2 regions of the Methylobacterium sp. 001424705 genome follow, and region 1 is predicted to be linked to the other one. Evidence: predicted binding sites of a transcription regulator. Region 1 holds the regulator's gene; the other holds the start of a gene.
What was found. The regulator HrcA, encoded in region 1, represses chaperone genes, less so after heat shock. The targets are predictions, from matches to a motif close to GTTAGCACTCNCNNNNNGNGAGTGCTAAC.
Positions count from the first base shown of each region.

Region 2: the regulator HrcA is predicted to act here: its motif matches at 2,034-2,062, upstream of groES (co-chaperone GroES).

Region 1 covers NZ_JCBANU010000012.1:53,444-58,442, forward strand. Annotated here, with positions in the region: gene AC6EUL_RS11115 (YfdX family protein) at 1-99, opposite strand, end outside; gene AC6EUL_RS11120 (MFS family transporter) at 365-1,723, opposite strand; gene AC6EUL_RS11125 (DUF1236 domain-containing protein) at 2,021-2,920, shown strand; gene hrcA (heat-inducible transcriptional repressor HrcA) at 2,983-4,038, opposite strand; gene rph (ribonuclease PH) at 4,303-4,999, shown strand, end outside.
Region 2 covers NZ_JCBANU010000001.1:308,687-313,685, forward strand. Annotated here, with positions in the region: gene AC6EUL_RS01455 (lipopolysaccharide biosynthesis protein) at 1-818, opposite strand, end outside; gene AC6EUL_RS01460 (magnesium transporter CorA family protein) at 907-1,917, opposite strand; gene groES (co-chaperone GroES) at 2,131-2,418, shown strand; gene groL (chaperonin GroEL) at 2,504-4,147, shown strand; gene AC6EUL_RS01475 (2OG-Fe(II) oxygenase) at 4,793-4,999, opposite strand, start outside.

The sequences.
Region 1 (4,999 bases):
CGGAGCCGTCGCGGGCTTCACCGCATCGTTGGCCAGTGCCACACCGCTGAGGAGCGAGGTTGCGGCAAGGAAAGCGGCAACTGTTCTTGTCTTATTCATCACACTGCCTCCGAAGAAGAGCCGCGCCTGGATCGTGGATCGAACTGATCTCCCTGCGCCGGCGATCTCTTCTGAAGCAAATGTGGTCTTGGCCAATCGAGATGTCATCTTAAAGTTTGGTCAGGTTCAGTTCATCAAATATTCGTTGACAGCAGCCCAGGCGCGGAGGTGCATCAAGCCGTTTCCGAGTCGGATGCCGGCGGCACAAAAAAGCACGCGGTGATCGCTCACCGCGTGCCGGTCGTTCGCCCGAGGAGGAAACGGCTCAGGCGGCCGAGAGGCGGGACTTGCGGGTCAGCGCTTCCTCGACGGTGCCGTCGCCGTCGAGGTAGCCGTGACGCTTCGGGTTCGGCATGATCAGCGAGCCGATGAAGGCGACGCCGAGCATGACGGTCACGTACCAGAAGAACGTGCTCTCGGAGCCGACCTGCTTCAGGTAGAGCGCGACCATCTCGGCGGTGCCGCCGAACAGCGAATTGGCGATGGCGTAGGAGAGGCCGACGCCCAGGGCCCGCACCTGCGTCGGGAACAGCTCGGCTTTCACGATGCCGCTAATGCCGGTGTAGAAACTGATCACGATCAGGCCGACCATGATCAGCGCGAAGGACAGGACCGCGTTCTGCGTGGACCCGATGGCGGTCATCAGCGGCACCACCATCAGGGTCCCGAGGCCGCTGTAGAGCAGCATGTTGGCCTTGCGCCCGATCCGGTCCGACAACCAGCCGAAGAACGGCTGGATGATCATGTAGACGAACAGGGCGGCGGTGGAAATCTGCGAGGCCGTGACCTTGTCGATATGCGCCGTGTTAAAGAGGTACTTCGGCATGTAGGTGGTGAAGGTGTAGAAGCTCAACGAGCCGCCGGCGGTGTAGGCCAGCACCACGCAGAAGGCGCGCCAGTGCTTGAACAGGGCCGCGAAGGTGCCGGAATCCTTCTTGGCCATGTCTTCCTTGGTCGCCGTCTCGGCCAGCGACGAACGCAGGTAGAGCGCGACCACCGCCGCGATGGCGCCGATGACGAACGGGATGCGCCAGCCCCAGGCCGTCAGTTCCTGCGCGGTGAGGAAGCTCTGGAGGATGATCAGCACCAGCGAGGCGAGGAGCTGGCCGCCGATCAGGGTGACGTACTGGAAGGAGGCGAAGAAGCCGCGACGGCCCTTCACGGCGATCTCGCTCATGTAGGTGGCGCTGGTGCCGTACTCACCGCCCACCGACAGGCCCTGGATCATCCGGGCGAGCAGCAGCAGGGCCGGCGCGAGCTGCCCGACCGTGGCGTAGGTCGGCAGCACCGCGATCATCAGCGACCCGGCGCACATCATCAGCACCGAGATCAGCATCGAGGTCTTGCGGCCGAGGCGGTCGGCGATGCGGCCGAACAGCCAGCCGCCGATCGGGCGCATGAAGAAGCCCACCGCGAACACGGCGGCCGATTGCAGGAGCTGACTGGTGCTGTCGCCGGCGGGAAAGAACACCGGTGCGAAGTAGAGCGCGAAGAACGCGTAGCAGTAGAAATCGAACCATTCGACGAGATTGCCCGACGAGGAGGCGACGATCGCCTTGATCCGGCGTCGGTTGTCGGCGGCGTCCTCCGCCTTGGTCGGAATGGTCCCGGCCCCACCTGTCATACGTCTCATCCCTGTGATCTGAACAATGCCGTTCCGCGGCTTGCTTGACGGGGACGTTATCGCCTCGAACGCGATTTCCAAAGGGCGATCAGCGGGTTGTCGGACACGGCCAAGATGACGATGAAACCACGCTGTGGAAGACGTGCTCCTGAGCTTGGCTGTACCGAGTCAATAGGCTGATCGCGATCAGCAGCAAGATCAGCGCAAGAAATCCGGGAACGGTTTCTCGAAGATCCTCGTTGCGGACGGCATCGACGTCGAGCGGCGTCCGACAACAACGAGAGTGGAAACGATCCCATGAGCAAGCTCTTTCGGAGCACGGTGACGGCGGCGGCCCTGGTGATCGGCGCAGCGAGCGCGTTCGCGCAGGGCGGGCCGGGCGGCGGCGCTGGTGGCGGGGCAGGCGGTGCCGGGGGCGGCGCAGGCGGTGCCGGGGGTGGCGGCGCCGGCATGGGCGCGGGCGGCGGTGCCGGTGGCGCGGGTCCGGGTGCGGGTGGTGCCGGCGGAATGCGCGGTGGCGCCGGTGGCGGTGCGGGCGGTGGCGCCGGCATGCGGGGCGGCGAAGCCGGCGGTGCGGAGACCGGGGCCGGTCCGGCCGGTGGGGCCCAGCGCGGCGAGGCCGGTGGCCGTGGCGCCGAGGGTGGCGCAGGGCGGCAGGACGGTCGTCCGGGTCAGGCGGCCGGAGAGCGCGGCGGCCGCGAAGACGGTGGCGCCGCGGCACGAGACGGCCGGGGCGACCGGGACGGCAAGGGAGATCGCGACGGCAAGGCGGACCGCGACGGCAAGGGCGATCGGGGCGGCAAGGCTGATCGCGACGGCCGCGAGGAGCGCGGTGGACGGGCCGACCGCGATGAGCGCGGCGGTCGCGACGGCCGCGTCGAGCGCGAGGGCCGGGGTGGTCGCGGCGACCGTGGCGATCGCGGCGCCGTCCGCGGCGCCTATGGCCGCCTGGGGGCGCCGCAGCGCACCGAGTTCCGCCAGAGCGTGTTCCGCCGGGGCATCCCACGCCTCGCCGCCGGCGCCTTCGCGCTCACCGTCGGCACGGCTATCGCCCGCAGCTACACCCTCTACGACCTGCCGCCGGACATCGTCCGGATCGCGCCGGAATACGAGGATTACCGCTACGTGCTGGTGGACGACGACATCGTCATCGTCGATCCCGACACCTATGAGATCGTCGACGTGATCCGCGGCTGACCCGAGCGATCGGAACCGCGTCGGGGGCGGGGCTTCAGGCTCCGCCCCTTCGCGTTTTCCGCTCAGCGCTTGCGGTCGAGGAGGCCGGAGACCACCCGTGCGGTGTAGTCGACCATCGGCACGATGCGGGCATAGTTCAGGCGCGTCGGGCCGATGACCCCCACCACGCCGACGATCTTCTGCGACCCGTCGCGGAACGGAGCCGCGATCATCGAGGAGCCTGAGAGCGAGAAGAGCTTGTTCTCCGAGCCGATGAAGATGCGCACGCCCTCGCCGCCCTCGGCCCGGGACAGGAGTTCGATCACGTCCTTCTGGGTCTCGAGGTCGTTGAACAGCAGGCGGATGCGGTCGAGATCCTCGGCGGCCCGCAGGTCGTCCAGGAGATTGGCCTGACCGCGCACGATGAGCTGCCGGGCATCCGAGGGGCCGACGCTGACGGCGAGGCCGGCATCCACGAGGCGCTCGGTGATCACGTCAAGTTCGCGCTTCATCGCTTGCCGGCCCGACTCGATCTCGGCGCGGAGCGTCCCCAGGGTCCGGCCCTGGAGCCGGGCGTTCAGGTAGTTCGAGGCCTCCTGGAGAGCCCCCGCCGGCAGGCCCGCCGGCAGGTCGAGGAGGCGGTTCTCCACCGAGCCGTCGTCGGAGACCAGGACGACCAGCGCCCGGGTCGGATCGAGGCGGACGAACTCGATATGCTTCAGGTGGACGTTGGTCTTGGTGGTGAGCACCACGCCGGCCCCACGGGAGATCCCTGAGAGCAGCATCGAGGCCTCGGCCAGGGCGGAATCGAAGGTATGGCCCGAGGCGGCCGCGCGCATCTGCGCCTCGATCCGCTCCTGCTCTTCACGCCCGACATCGCCGAGCTCCAGCATCGCATCGACGAAGAAGCGCAGGCCCTGCTCCGTGGGCAGACGGCCGGCCGAGGCGTGGGGTGCGAAGATCAGCCCGGAATGCTCGAGATCCGCCATGACGTTCCGGATCGAAGCCGGCGACAGGGCCATGGGCAGGATGCGCGCGAGGTTACGCGAGCCGACCGGCTCGCCGGTCGTCAGATAGCTCTCGACGATCTGCCGGAAGATTTCACGCGAGCGTTCGTTCAGCGCGCTGAGAACCTGCATCTGCTGCGATGTGGAGAAGGGGCGGGCGGGCTCGGTCACATTCCATTCCTGAGGCGGAGAGTGTGACGGTCTCCCGTGCTTTACACAATGCCGTCCACCGTCGCCCCTGGCGGACGCAGGGAGAATACGAGAAACCGCTTGGCCGCGGTAGGCGTTCCGCACCTCGGGCTCACAGGCGGCGCCGGCAATCCGCCCGACCTCGCTTGCCGGGCGGGGGCCGGAACCGTAAAGCCGCACTCCATCGACACCGGTAAGGAGAGCGGCATGCGGCCCTCGAAGCGCGCGAACGACGAACTGCGCACGGTCACCCTGGAGCGCGCCGTCTCCCGCCATGCCGAGGGGTCCTGCCTCGTCAGCTTCGGCGACACCAAGGTGCTCTGCACGGCCTCGCTGGAGGAGCGCGGCCCCGGCTGGCTGCGGGGCTCCGGCAAGGGCTGGGTGACGGCCGAATACGCCATGCTGCCGCGCGCCACCCACGAGCGCACCCGGCGCGAGGTCAATTCGGGCAAGCCCTCCGGCCGGACCCAGGAGATCCAGCGCCTGATCGGCCGGTCGCTCCGCGCCGTCACCAACCTGCCGGCGATCGGCGAGCGCCAGATCACCGTCGATTGCGACGTGATCCAGGCCGACGGCGGCACCCGCACCGCGGCGATCACCGGGGCCTGGATCGCCCTGCACGACTGCTTCACCTGGATGCGCGGCCGCTCGATCATCTCGGTCGACCCCCTGCGCGACCACGTGGCGGCGGTCTCCTGCGGCATCTACAAGGGCAAGCCCGTCCTCGACCTCGACTACGCCGAGGATTCGGGCGCCGAGACCGACGCCAATTTCGTCATCACGGGCACCGGCGGCCTCGTCGAGGTGCAGGGCACCGCCGAGGGCAAGCCGTTCTCCGAGGAGGAACTGTTCGAGCTGATGCGCCTCGCCAAGGGCGGCATCCAGTCCCTCGTCGCCCTCCAGA
Region 2 (4,999 bases), on a different contig from region 1:
TCCTCGACCCGGACCGCGAGCTGGAAGAGCAGCAGATCGAGGGCGGTCCCGAGGGTGCCGATGCTCCGAGTGGTGACATCGGCGGCGAGGGCGAAGTAGCCCGCCTCGGCGAGGCCCGCATGGGACGCGATGCTGCCCCGATTGAGGAACGGCAGCAGCTGGTAGATCGCGTTGGCCGCGATGAGGGGTAGGCCGTAGGCGACGAAGAGCCGCCAGGCTTCCCGCAGCTTCAGCCGTACGCGTGGAACGATCGGATCGCGCAGCGGTCGATACAGCAGCAGGATCGCGAAGGCTTGGCTGATCCCGGCCGCCGTCAGAACCCAGACGGGTTGGGGGAAGAACCAGGCGGCACCCGCCATCAGCACGAAGGCGAGGCCGTTCTTCACCGCGACGAGATTGAAGTACAGCCGGCCGTCGAAGCGCGCCCGGGCGAGCGCTGCGTGATAATCGAACACGCCGATGCCCAATGCGGCGACCGCGGCGCCCGCTGTGATCGCCAGGCGGCTTCCCGCGTTGGGCTCGAGCGTGAAACCCAGTCCCGCGCAGATCAAGGCCGCCACGAAGAGACTGAGCGTGAGGGCCATGTAGGCCCGGTCCAAACCCTGCCGGATCCAGGGCTCGTCGATGCGGACCCGGGCTGAATAGAATCGTGTCGCGGACAGACGCAGCCACTCGAACAGGACGGTGTTGGCCACGATCGCACCGGCGGTCGCCAGAGCGAACAGACCGAACTCCGCTGGTCCCAGCAGCTTGGCGATGAGGAGGCCGAGGACGAAGTTCAGGCCGGCATTGAGGACGAAGGCAGCGATCACGGCCATGGCGCGACGGGTCATCCTCGGAGGCCGGCTGGACGGGGCATCGCCGCGCACAGCTCTAGCGCAGGAGGCCTGACAGTCCATTAACCGGTTACAACCAACCCCGGATGCGGAAGAAAACGATCGGAATGATGGCGCTTACGAGGATGAGCGCGAGGCCGTAGGGATAGCCGTAGGCCCATTCGAGTTCGGGCATGTGCTTGAAGTTCATTCCGTACATCGAAGCGATCAGGGTCGGCGGAATGCCGACCACCGATGCCACGGTGAGAACGCGGAAGGTGTTGTTCTGCTCGATGCTGATCAAGCCGAGGGTCGCGTCGAGAAGGAACTGGACGTTCTCGGAGAGCCGGATCTCGAACTCGTCGAGGGAGGCAATGTCGCGCCGCACGGCCTCGAAGCGCGGCACCTGTTCCTCGCCGAGGATATGCTCGCACTCGTTGGCCACGAAGGGCACGATCCGCTCCAGGCCGAGGAGGCTCGACCGGACCTTACCGAGGGTCTTCCCGCGGCGTCCGATGCCGCGCAGGATTCGGCGCAGCGCCAGGTCGCGCCGGCGCGGCGTGTGGTTGCGCAGCTTGGTGTCCCCGGCAGGCGCACCGCTGCGGACGTCGAAATCGAAGATCCGCGTGGACAACTCGTCGAGGTCGGCGCCCATGTCCTCGAGGGCATCGGCGAGGCTGTCGACGAGCTCCTCTATCAGGAGAAGGAAGATCTCGGTGGAGGTGGTGCCCGGCCCATCGCCGGTGTCGATGCGCTTCTTGACCTCCGCGAAAGCCCGCAATTCGTGGAAGCGCACGGTGACGAGGCGGTCCCGGGTCAGCACGAAGCCCAACGGCTTCAACTGCGTATCGAGCTTGTCGAAGGTGACCATCGGGGTTGAGAGTGAGAACCCGGTCTTCAAACGCCTCAGGCGGCTCGAATTCTCCACCTCGCTGAGGGCCTTGCGCGAAGGGACCCGGATGCCGGTGCAGGCCTCGACCCGTTCGGCCTCCTCGGCGCTCGGATCATCGAGATCGATCCATACGACCTCCGACGGATAGGCTGTCGCGGGCGCCTGTGCCTCGGGCTCGACCGCGCCCTGCGGACCATGAAGCTTGATCATCCGCGAAGGACTTTCCGGCGGCTTGTGGGATCGGGGGATGATCCTGTCGCCGGATCGTCGTCGGAGCCTGCGACAGTCTTGACTCGAACGGCTTCCGCGCCTAACTCGACGCCATCGTTAGCACTCACCCAAGGCGAGTGCTAACGGCCTGGGTTGAGCGCGCTGCCGCGCCGCATCAACGCCATCCACGAATTTGAAGCAAGAGGGCAGCTCATGAAGTTCCGTCCGCTGCACGACCGTGTCGTCGTCCGCCGCATCGAAGGCGAAGAGAAGACCAAGGGCGGCATCATCATCCCGGATACCGCCAAGGAGAAGCCGCAAGAGGGCGAGATCGTCGCCGTCGGTCCCGGCGCCCGCGATGAGGCCGGCCGGGTGAACCCGCTCGACGTCAAGGCCGGCGACCGCGTCCTGTTCGGCAAGTGGTCCGGCACCGAGGTCAAGATCGACGGTCAGGACCTCCTGATCATGAAGGAATCCGACATCATGGGCGTCGTCGCCTAAGTCGGGTTTCGGTTCTCCTCCCGTTCACGAGCCCTTCGAGGGTGCCGTCCGGCGCCTCGGGGCCCATCACTGACAAGGATCTGACATGGCAGCGAAAGAAGTCCGCTTCGCCTCCGACGCCCGCGAGAAGATGCTCCGTGGCGTCGACATCCTCGCCGACGCGGTGAAGGTCACGCTCGGCCCCAAGGGCCGCAACGTCGTCATCGAGAAGTCCTTCGGCGCCCCGCGCATCACCAAGGACGGCGTCACCGTCGCCAAGGAGATCGAGCTCGCCGACAAGTTCGAGAACATGGGCGCCCAGATGGTGCGCGAAGTGGCCTCGAAGACCAACGACATCGCGGGTGACGGCACCACCACGGCCACCGTTCTGGCGCAGGCCATCGTCCGCGAAGGCGCCAAGTACGTCGCCGCCGGCATGAACCCGATGGACCTGAAGCGCGGCATCGACCTCGCTACCACCGCCGCCGTGAAGGACATCACGAGCCGCGCCAAGAAGGTCGCCTCGTCCGAGGAAGTTGCCCAGGTCGGCACCATCTCGGCCAACGGCGACAAGGAAATCGGCGAGATGATCGCCCACGCCATGCAGAAGGTCGGCAACGAGGGTGTCATCACCGTCGAGGAAGCCAAGACGGCCGAGACCGAACTCGACGTCGTCGAGGGCATGCAGTTCGACCGCGGCTACCTCTCCCCGTACTTCATTACGAATGCGGAGAAGATGGTCGCCGAGCTCGAGGACCCCTACATCCTCATCCACGAGAAGAAGCTGTCTTCGCTTCAGGCGATGCTGCCGGTTCTCGAGGCCGTGGTGCAGACCGGCAAGCCGCTCGTCATCATCGCCGAGGACATCGAGGGCGAGGCGCTCGCTACGCTCGTTGTCAACAAGCTGCGCGGCGGCCTGAAGGTCGCGGCCGTCAAGGCTCCGGGCTTCGGCGATCGCCGCAAGGCCATGCTCGAGGACATCGCGATCCTGACCCAGGGTCAGATGATCGCCGAGGATCTCGGCATCAAGCTCGAGAACGTCACCCTCCCGATGCTCGGCCGCGCCAAGCGCATCCGCATCGAGAAGGAGACCACCACGATCATCGACGGTCTCGGCGAGAAGGCGGATATCGAAGCGCGCGTCGGCCAGATCAAGGCGCAGATCGAGGAGACCACCTCGGACTACGACCGTGAGAAGCTCCAGGAGCGTCTGGCCAAGCTCGCCGGCGGCGTCGCGGTCATCCGCGTCGGCGGCGCGACCGAGGTCGAGGTCAAGGAGAAGAAGGACCGCGTCGACGACGCGCTCAACGCCACCCGCGCTGCGGTGGAAGAGGGCATCGTCCCCGGCGGCGGCACCGCCCTCCTCCGTGCCCGTGAGGCCGTCCGTGCTCTCAAGAGCGACAACCCGGACGTCCAGGCCGGCATCAAGATCGTGCTGAAGGCCCTCGAGGCTCCGATCCGCCAGATCGCCGCGAATTCCGGCGTCGAGGGCTCGATCGTGGTCGGCAAGATCACCGACAACACGTCCTCGATCACCTTCGGCTTCAACGCCCAGACCGAAGAGTACGTCGACATGATCCAGGCCGGCATCGTCGACCCGGCCAAGGTCGTGCGCACCGCCCTGCAGGACGCCGCCTCCATCGCCGGCCTCCTCGTCACCACCGAAGCCATGATCGCCGATGCTCCGAAGAAGGACAGCGGCGCCCCGGCGATGCCGGGCGGCGGCGGTATGGGCGGCATGGACTTCTAAGGCGTCCGAACTGCACCTTATCGGAATGGGGGTCGCCGCGAGGCGGCCCCTTTTTTCATCCGCGGCACAGCCATCGGCGGCCTAATGGTCGGGACAGCAGCAGGCGCGTCAGGCGGCCTTTTTCTTTCCCCGCACCGCCTTCGCCGTAGCTGTAGGCGGTTCTCCCCCCAAAGTCGTTTCCCGTCGCTGTCGGTTGGGGCGGCAAGCCGCGGACCGGGGGGGCCAGGCGAACCGGACGCGCGAAACATGCGAGCGACGCAGATCGATGCGTCGCGCGTCGGCGTCCGGAAGGCATTTCCTGGCGGACACGGCAACACGCGATTGTCAGGGCTGCGCAATGTCTGCAGAGCCGAGTGGAGAGAGTCTCCGATCCCGCTATCGTCAGGCTCACGCGCGTACCACCCGCGATCTTCGCCGCACATGTCGGGGCGGCCGACGGCGCGCGCAGAAATCCAGCCCCGCTTCGGCGGAAACCGGGTCGACAGAGAGGGGTGTGAGTGAGGGGAAGCCGACCGGGACCTAAGGAATCTCCGAAGCGCGAACGGTCAGGCTTGCTGCCGGGATCGCGCGGAAACGATGCGCTGCCGATCGGGTGGGGGGCCCCGGTCCCTTGAAACCGGAGCCAAACAGGCATTTGGCGCGGACCTACCGTCCGAAGATGCCCTTCAGGAATTGGGCGGTGCGGTTGCGCTTCTTCTTGCGCTCGAGTTCGCTGGCGTCCTTGACCCATGCCACCTGCACGACGCGGCGCTCGCCCTCGAAGGGCTCGTGGCCGTGCCAGGAATTGTCGGCGCGCAGGAAGGCGAACATCGTGCCCATGGTGGGCGGCACCTCGACCGCGAAGGGTTCGTA